Regions from separate parts of the Cellvibrio sp. pealriver genome, predicted to be linked through region 1. Evidence: predicted binding sites of a transcription regulator. Region 1 holds the regulator's gene; each other region holds the start of a gene.
What was found. The regulator sigma-54, encoded in region 1, starts transcription at its own class of promoters, with help from an activator protein. The targets are predictions, from matches to a motif close to TGGCACANNNNTTGCNNT.
Positions count from the first base shown of each region.

Region 2: the regulator sigma-54 is predicted to act here: its motif matches at 1,817-1,834, upstream of flgF (flagellar basal-body rod protein FlgF).
Region 3: the regulator sigma-54 is predicted to act here: its motif matches at 1,661-1,678, upstream of VC28_RS06450 (flagellar basal body-associated FliL family protein).

Region 1 covers NZ_KQ236688.1:2,389,937-2,393,220, reverse strand. Annotated here, with positions in the region: gene ptsN (PTS IIA-like nitrogen regulatory protein PtsN) at 1-176, opposite strand, end outside; gene hpf (ribosome hibernation-promoting factor, HPF/YfiA family) at 271-561, opposite strand; gene VC28_RS10410 (RNA polymerase factor sigma-54) at 696-2,360, opposite strand; gene lptB (LPS export ABC transporter ATP-binding protein) at 2,565-3,284, opposite strand, start outside.
Region 2 covers NZ_KQ236688.1:1,164,348-1,167,631, forward strand. Annotated here, with positions in the region: gene VC28_RS04880 (flagellar hook-basal body complex protein) at 1-1,685, shown strand, start outside; gene flgF (flagellar basal-body rod protein FlgF) at 1,916-2,659, shown strand; gene flgG (flagellar basal-body rod protein FlgG) at 2,708-3,284, shown strand, end outside.
Region 3 covers NZ_KQ236688.1:1,528,257-1,531,540, reverse strand. Annotated here, with positions in the region: gene VC28_RS06455 (flagellar hook-length control protein FliK) at 1-1,476, shown strand, start outside; gene VC28_RS06450 (flagellar basal body-associated FliL family protein) at 1,715-2,272, shown strand; gene fliM (flagellar motor switch protein FliM) at 2,283-3,284, shown strand, end outside.

The sequences.
Region 1 (3,284 bases):
ATACCTGTGGAGCCAAGTCGCTCGCGTCCAATTAACCGGCGGAACAATTCGTCAGCATCGATATCGGGAATGTCTTGGGCGATGGTGTTGGCAAGTAACTCCAGCGCGCGTTTTTTACTGCCACCGTCTACGCCGCAGAGTGTGCGGCCGGGGCTGATGAGGGATTGGATTTGCATAAAAAAGTGATGCTGGGCATCTCCCTGATCGATGGCGACTGGTGCCAAAGCAACCAGTGCGCATCATATGGTTAACGTCAGTGCACGCATCGCCCTAGCGATGGCTGCGCATTTTCTCTTTGTGTTTAATTAATTGGCGATCGAGCTTGTCGGCCAAGGCATCGATGGCAGCATATAAATCTTCATGAGTTGCATCGGCGAATAAATCTTTACCACTGACATGAATAGTGGCCTCTGCTTTTTGGATCAGTTTATCTACCGAGAGTATGACATGGGTACTCGTAATGCGGTCATGATGGTTGCTCAAGCGCTCCAGTTTGCTGGAAACGTAATCTCTCATTGAATCGGTAACTTCTACGTGATGACCGCTGATATTTATTTGCATAGATACTTCCTCTCGCTAGAAACAAAACGGTTACGGTTAGGTAACCTCGCATTACATCCATGAATTTTTTGTCCGAACTATTAAATGTACCTGAAACTTTTCAGTAAGTTCCCAATGTGATCATCTGCATCAGGTTAAATTGTTTTGCGCTCATTCGATGGTGGAATGTTGAGCGATTCGCGATATTTGGCAATAGTACGGCGCGCGACTTGTATACCTTGCTCGGCGAGCAAGTCGGTAATTTTGCTATCACTCAACGGTTTTTTTGGATTTTCCGCGCTGACCAGTTTTTTGATGATGGCGCGGATTGCTGTTGAAGAACATTCTCCGCCGCTGTCGGTACTGACATGGCTGGAGAAAAAGTATTTCAGCTCAAAAATACCCTGCGGGGTATGCATGTATTTTTGTGTGGTGACACGTGAAATAGTGGACTCGTGCATTTCTACAATTTCAGCAATATCGTGCAACACCAGCGGTTTCATCGCCTCAGGACCGTAATCCAGAAAGCCACGCTGTTTTTCAACAATACAACTTGCCACCTTGAGTAAGGTCTCGTTGCGGCTTTGCAAACTTTTCAGGAACCAACGGGCTTCCTGTAAATTGTCTTTGAGGAAGGTGTTGTCGCTGCTGGAGTCGGCACGCTTTACCATAGAGGCGTAATCAGCATTGATACGCAAACGCGGCGCAATATCCGGATTCAGCTCCACAATCCAGCGGCCATCGCGTTTTTCTACAAATACATCGGGCACAACATATTCGGTGTCGCCACTGGCAATAATATCGCCCGGACGCGGATTCAAACTCTGGATCAGGGCAATCGCCTGACTTAACTCAGCTTCCTTTAGCTTGGTGCGGCGCATCAATTGCCGGTAGTCGCGGCTGCCTAGCACCGGCAAATATTGTTTGACGATTAATTTTGCCGAATCAAGCAATGGCGTTTTTGGATCAAACTGCTGCAGTTGTACCAACAGGCATTCGGACAGGTTCTGGCTGCACACACCACATGGGTCAAATTGTTGCAAGAGTTTTTGTACGGCAACAACTTCGTCCAGTTCCAGGTCATCGAGATCGCTACCCATCCCTTCAAAGATTTCCTCGATACTGATGGAGAGCATGCCGCTGGGCTCCACTGCATCGATGATGGCCATAGCCAGAATGCGATCCCTGTCTGACATAGGGGTCAGGTTAAGTTGCCACATCAAATGATCGTAGAGGGAGTCAGTGGCAGCACGGCGGCTTTCAAAGTCGCTATCTTCGTTGTCGTAATTGCTGGAGCTGCTGCTGGATGAGGCTTGATAGACATCATCCCAGCTTGTATCCACGGGAAGGTCGCTGGGAATAGAGTCGCTCCAGTCACCGCTATCGGCGCTAAAACTTTCCCCTTCACCATAAACATCGGTATCGCCTATGGATTCACTTTCCCTGAAAGTGTCGCTTTCACCAAAACTATCGCTTTCATTGTAGTTATTGTCGTTGTTGTAACTATCAGCGTAGTTATCGGTGCTCGCGGAGAAATTGTCGCTGGCAGTAAACTCTGCGCTGTTATCGGTACCGCTTTCTGCTGCAATTTCCAGCTGGCGGTCATAATCCGCTTTGTCTTGTTCGCTGCCTTCGTAGTCACTGTTTTGCGTGGGAGAATCGAAGCTATCCTCAACCTCCAACATGGGGTTGGAATCGAGCGCTTCCTGGATCTCCTGTTGCAGATCCAGAGTTGATAGTTGTAACAAGCGGATTGCCTGTTGCAACTGTGGGGTCATGGTCAGCTGTTGGCCGAGTTTGAGCTGGAGAGATTGCTTCATTGTACGGACGACAAACCCTTAAACGCAGGATGAAAAACATCGGTATACGTGGAGTTTAGTCAGGGTTTGCGCCTCAAGCAACAAGCTTAAGCAAGCTTTATGCCTAATGTATAAAGAATGTTACTTGTCAAGTTGTTTGTGTGTGACTAAACGCGCAGGGAATGGGCAGTTTGTAACACCGGAAATCCCGTCTGAAAGTAGGGTTTAGAGGCGGAAATGCTCGCCCAGATACACTTCGCGCACTTTGTTATTGCTCAGCACAGTTTCAGCATCACCTTCGGCGATGATGTGCCCTTCACTGACGATATAAGCTGTTTCGCAGATATCCAGTGTTTCGCGCACATTGTGGTCGGTAATCAGTACGCCAATCCCACGGTCTTTCAAGTGACGGACAATCTCTTTGATGTCATTGACCGAAATAGGATCAACACCGGCGAAAGGTTCATCGAGCAGGATAAATTGCGGATCTGTCGCCAGTGCGCGGGCAATCTCCACGCGGCGGCGCTCACCGCCGGAGAGGGCCATACCCAGGCTATCGCGGATATGGGTGATATGAAATTCGTTGAGCAGTGATTCCAGTTTTTCATCACGCTGCTGGCGGTTGAGATCCTTACGGGTCTCAAGAATTGCCATGATGTTATCCGCCACGCTCAGCTTACGGAAAATAGACGCCTCTTGCGGGAGATAGCCAATACCTGCACGGGCGCGTCCATGAATGGGCAGTTGGGTTATATCTCGCTCGTCAATCAATACGGTGCCGTTATCGGCAGGCACCAAACCAGCGATCATATAAAAACAGGTGGTTTTTCCTGCGCCGTTGGGGCCAAGCAATCCGACGATGCTGCCACTTTCCACCGTGATGGATACATCAATAACCACTTTGCGTTTTTTGTAGCTTTTGGCGAGATGGCGTGCGTGCAAACT
Region 2 (3,284 bases), 1.2 Mb from region 1:
ATAACCAAAACTTCAGTAGCCCTGTGCCATTGAATGTCCAAGCATTTGTGGATACTGACGGCAATTTAAAAATACGCGATCTCGCTGCGGGTGTCGCTTCTGATTTGGATATTTCAACCATTAGTGGTGCCAATGCCCTTACGACAGCAGTAGATGCGATTACTCCTGCAGATATTATTGTAGGGCAACCAAAAGTCACCAATGATTACGCATCGCATACGTTGGTGATTCAAGGTCCAGGCACCACTGCACCTGTTACTTACATTAGTAAATACGGTGCCGGTGCAGATACAACCGCATCAGAATTAAATTCATTAGCAGGTATTAGTGCAACCGCGCGCACCACCGCGACTGTTTTGAGAGAAGTGCCGGCAAATCCTGGCCCACCAGCAACACCTGCTAAACCCTTTGTCAATAATACGGGGACGTTCACTCTCAATGGTGTGGTATTAACTTCTTCAACAGCAGTTGATATGACTGATTTGGCTGAGGAAATTAACAAGCTCAGCAAATCTACTTTATTTGGTATTACTGCAAGTGTTAACGAAACTACTGGTGATCTTGAAGTGGTATCGGCAACAGGGCGTGACCTTGACTTTTCGTTCGGTGCAGCAGGCGATGTAGTCGGTATTATTGGTAGTCAAGGTGTATTGCAAGAATTGGATACCATCACAACCCCTGCATTAGTTAACAGCGCCATTAAAGTGGGTGGTGAAATTACTGTTACCATGCAAGAGGGTTATTCGATTACCGCTAGCCAACCTACAACACCGGTGAGTGGTGGCATTTTGTTTGGCGCAATTGGTGATCCGACTTTTTTTACTCCCGTGCCGATTAACGCATTTGATCCCAACGATCAAAAAACATTTAACCACGCAACGACTACGCCTGTGTATGACAGCTTGGGGAACGTTCACTCAATGCGTCAATATTTTGTGAAGCAAGCGTACGATCCTGCTGATCCGACAACATCGCCTAACCATTGGAAAATGTATGTGCAAATTGATGGTCAAAACGTAGGTGATCCCGATCCAACTTTGCCATCACCAGACAATATCGCACCTACTATGGCGTCGTTTGATGTCCACTTCACACCTGAGGGCACCATCAATAGATCAATGACCGATGCCATCCTGATCTCCAACTGGACCCCGTTGGGTAAAGACGGGCAACCAGTAGGCGCGTTGGGACCATTGAATGTGTTGCAGGGCGGCACTATCCCTGTGGCTGAGCCACCAGCCAGCTCAAACTTTTTGATTGATCTTGAAGGCAGTACTCAATTTGGCAGTGTGTTTTCTGTGGAGGAATTGGACCAAAACGGTTACGCCACTGGCCGCTTGGCTGGGTTGGATGTGAGCAATACCGGTATTGTGTTTGCCCGTTTCACTAACGGTGAAGCGCAAGTATTGGGGCAGGTGGCTTTGGCTAACTTTGCCAGCGTGGATGGTTTGAAACCAACAGGCGATACCATGTGGGCGCAGACGTTTGAATCGGGTGAGGCGATTGTAGGTGCGCCAGGTTCATCGCAACTGGGCAACATTACCGCCGGTGCAGTAGAAGAATCCAACGTGGATTTGTCGGAGCAGTTGGTGAACCTGATTATAGCCCAGCGCAATTATCAGGCGAACGCCAAAACCATTGAAACCGCAAACGCAACCACCCAGACCATCATTAACTTGCGATAACAAAATCGCTTCGTTACATAGCGGCAAAGAGCGGAAGCTCTTTGCCGCTTTCTATTGGGCTTTTATTCTTTTCTTCGTGATACAAATATAAAAGTCTTTTTAATTCAGTTGTTTAGGTGCCATTCAAACATTGGCACTGCTCTTGCAAAATCTCCAGTAATGGCAAATCCGCCAAAAAACTAGCGGCATTTTTATTCCTTCATAAGGCTGCTAGCACTGGAGACACAATCGTGGATAAAGCACTTTTTATCGCAATGACCGGTGCCAAGCACAACATGCTGGCGCAGGCCAATCGCGCCAATAATCTGGCTAATTTGAGCACTACCGGATTTCGTGCTGACTTTGAACAGTCGCGCAGCATGGGTGTGTATTACGGCGATGGCCAGCCAACCCGCGCGTATGCCATGACGGAATCCCCCCGCGCTGATTTCACGCCGGGCTCAATGATCGCCACCAACAATCCACTCGACGTTGCGATACAAGGTAATGGTTTTATTGCTGTGCAGTCACCTGATGGCACAGAAGCTTATACCCGTGCTGGCAACATGGCGGTAGATGCAACCGGCATGTTGCGCACTGCCAATGGTCTACCGGTATTAGGTGCTGGTGGGCCAATCAACATTCCCGAAAATGAAAAAGTCCAGATCGGTGCTGACGGCATTATTTCCATTATCGGCCAAGGGCAGGGACCCGAGGCGATGGTGCAAGTCGGGCAAATCAAATTAGTGAATCCCGATATTCAAAATATTGAAAAGGGCGATGACGGTTTGTTTCGCCAACGCGATGGTGAAATTGCCCTGCCTGCGGTTGAAGTGACCTTGCGTAGCGGCATGCTGGAAAGCAGTAACGTCAATGCGATCGAAGAGTTTACGCAAATTCTTAGCCTCGCACGCCAGTATGAAATGCAAGTCAAGGTGATGAAATCGGCAGAAGAAAATTCCGCTGCATCTGCCCAGCTGTTGCAAATGTCGTAATTTTTTAATGCGTTTTTTCGTTCACGCATTTAACCAGAGGAATAGATCATGCACGCCGCACTCTATGTCAGCAAAACCGGTTTGTCTGCACAAGATCGCCAGCTCACTACCATTTCCAATAACCTGGCAAACACCAGCACTATTGGTTTCAAGCGTGACCGCGCGATTTTTGAAGATTTGCTGTATCAAAACCAACGCCAACCCGGCGCGCAGCAAACGCAAGAAACTGAATTGCCATCAGGTTTGCAATTGGGTGCCGGTGTACGTGTAGTTGCAACACAAAAAGAATTTACCCAAGGCAATTTGCAAGTAACGGAGCAATCGCTCGATGTCGCAATTGACGGCCATGGTTTTTTACAAGTACTGCAACCCGATGGCACTATCGCTTACACACGCAATGGCCAATTGCAAATCAATGGTGAGGGCCAACTTGTGAATGCAGATGGTTATTTACTAGAGCCTGCGATTATTGTTCCCGAAGGTGCCAACAAAATTACCATTGGCGCAAACGGTACCGTTAATGCGTACACGCCCGGCCAGGTTGACCCACAACAGCTAGGCGATATTACTCTGGTTGATTTTATAAACCATTCCGGTTTGCAGCCCATTGGCGGCAACTTGTTTG
Region 3 (3,284 bases), 860 kb from region 1:
GAGACTACTGAAAAGTTTCAGCAGGCGTTTGAGCAGGCGCGGCCAGAAGTTGCCGCTCGCAAGCCTGCTGCGCGAAAAGAGCCTGACCGGCAGGATGACGCGCGACCCGCTGCGGCTAAATCGGATACCCGCCCGGAACCGGCAAATCGCGCAACTGACCACAAAACTGACCACAAAAAGACAGCCAAATCCGAAGAAAACCGTGACGCCCCTGTGCGAGATCCATCGGCAAAAGAATCGCCCCTGCAGTCGCGCTCTGCGCAGCAAGAAAAAACGGCTGGCGATAAAGTGCCAGATGAGCAATCGACCACGGCTACCGATAGTGTTAATAGTGAAGATCAAGCAGCGGATAAAGCATTGCAAGATACTGCCATGCTGGATGCTTCGGCTTTAGTTACCGCTGAGCAGACATTACTGGATTCCAGTGCCGCCATCACTTTGCCGACTGTTATTCAGACCAGTTTGGATCAGCAAGATGAGCTGACAGGCACGGAAGAAACGGTGTCGCCATTACTAACAGAACTGGGCTTGGGCAAGGGTGACACTGAGCTGACGTTGGCAGAAGAGCCTGGCGCGCTGTTAGCAGCCGATCCAGCAGTGGTGGCTACTTTACCGGTCGCGACATTACCAGGCGTGGAGACAGAGGGTGATCTAGCGGCAATAGGGGTAGATATCAAATCAGTAGGCCTTAACTCACTGAATCCTTCTGTTCCGGTTCAGGCCACTGGCAATCAGGCTGCAGTCCAGAGTGGTTTATCCTTGGTGGACGATGCTCTGTCTGGATCAACATCAACCACTGAGCAAACAGATGTTTTGGCAACTGTGGATAGCGAGGGTGGCGATACATCTGATCTGACGGACAATCCTGATTTTGTATTGCTCAATAGCAAAGCCGGCTTGAACAAAATGGCGGAAGCCAATCTCACCAGTTTGGATAAGGCAGCTTCTGCCATTACAGAGACTGCCAAACCTGTAGCCGCGGCAGTCAGTGCGTTGGAATCAATAGTGCGTCCACTGGAGTCACAATCGCCTGCGGCGCGTGCTTTTGTTGTACAGACCGGCGTGCCGGTAACCGTAGGTTCGCCACAGTGGAGTCAGGCGGTGGGCGATAAAGTTCTGTGGTTGGCTGCACAAAATGTGAGTTCAGCAGAAATCCGTCTTGATCCGCCTGAGCTTGGCCCTATGCAGGTCAAAGTCAGTGTCACCCAGGACCAAGCCAGTGTGACGTTCACCAGCCATAATCCGGTTGTGCGGGATGCACTTGACCAGCAGCTGAACCGCTTGCGTGAAATGTTTGCGGAACAGGGGTTAAATCTGGTTAATGTAGATGTGTCCGATAAATCGTTTGCGCAACAGCAGCGCGATCAGGATGAGTCTGGAAAATCCCGTTCGCATGGTGATGTTGAGGAGGATGAGCTGATGCCCGTAGCGGTGACATCGGTGGCGTCGGTACGGCTCGTCGATCATTACGCATAGCACGCGCTCATTTCAATCCCTTTTGTAGAAATGCTGATCAATGTGATCAGTATTTCTACCTCCTTGTTTTATATCGGTTTTCCTTCCTGTTTTCCGATTTGGTTTTTGTGCTCATTTCGGTTCCCATTTCTATGTTTTGCGCTCGCAAAGCCACTAACCACTGCTAAGCTTTCAAGGGCGATACTGGCATAGGTATTGCTCGAACCCTTTTGGCAATTGAAAGTGACGGAGTTTTGACATGGCGGCAGCCCCTAAAAAAGATGCAGGCAACGCAGACGCGAACGCTGGAAGTAAAAAGAAAAAACTATTTCTGATCATTGGTCTTGCAGTGGCTCTAATTGCTATCTCGGTAGGTGGAACAGTAGTCGCATTAAAAATGTTATCGCCCGCACCTGCAGGCGGTGCTGCAGAAGAAGAGCACGCAAAAGAAGCAACATTGGCACCGGCAATTTATTTTGAAATGACCCCCAACTTTACGATCAATTTTAATGTGAATGGCCGTCAGCGTTATTTGCAGGCAGCGATTACATTGTTGTACCGCGACCCTGAATTGCAAAGTTTATTAACCTTGCACATGCCTGCCATCCGCAATGGGTTGGTGATGTTGCTTAGCAGTAAAAATTTTGATGAATTGCAAACGGAAGAAGGCAAGGAAACCCTGAGAGCAGAAGCATTGGAAATCATCCGCAGTCAGCTGCAAAAAGAGCGTGAAGCATTAATTGCCAGTGGTAGTGGTGACAAAGTGTCTTCCGCAAATGTTGAACAGGTGTTGTTTACCAATTTTGTAATGCAATAAGGAAACCTCTGTGCAAGATTTACTTTCGCAGGACGAAATCGATGCGCTCTTACACGGCGTTGATGACGGTGACATAGAAACCGAATCGGACGGTGAGCCGGGGGCGGTTAAAAACTATGACCTGACCAGCCAGGATCGTATTGTGCGTGGGCGCATGCCTACGCTGGAAATGATCAATGAGCGTTTTGCCCGTTATACCCGCATCAGTATGTTTAATTTATTGCGCCGCACAGCCGATGTATCTGTCGGTGGTGTACAGATCCAGAAGTTTGGTGAATATGTCCACACGCTGTATGTTCCCACCAGTTTGAATATGGTGAAGTTCCGCCCGCTGCGCGGCACTGCGTTGATTATTCTTGATGCGCGTTTGGTATTTAAATTAGTTGATAATTTTTTTGGTGGCGATGGCCGCCACGCAAAAATTGAAGGCCGTGAATTTACGCCTACCGAATTGCGCGTAGTGCAAATGGTACTGAATCAGGCATTTGTGGATTTAACCGAAGCCTGGAAAGCGGTATTCCCGATTAATTTTGAATACGTTCACTCAGAAGTAAATCCATCGCTTGCGAACATCGTGAGCCCTAGTGAAGTTGTTGTAGTCAGTACATTCCATATTGAATTGGATGGCGGTGGTGGCGAAATGCACATCACTGTTCCTTATTCAATGATTGAACCCATCCGCGAAGTATTGGATGCCGGTTTGCAAAGTGACAGCGATGAGCACGATGAGCGTTGGGAAAAAGCCTTACGTGAAGATGTGTTGTCGGCCAGTGTGGATTTGGAGTGCGATATTGTACGGCGCGATATTACCTTGCGCGATATTGTTGAGCTGAAAGCGGGCGATATTATCCCGGTGGAATTCCCTGATTACCATGTATTGACTGCGAATGGTGTACCAATGTTTCGTACCCAGTTAGGTCAAAGCAATGGTTTTCTCGCGTTAAAAATTCGCGAATTTATTGATCGTAGTAGTGCCTATAACATTACCGGTACAAAAGTGGATGCGAATAAT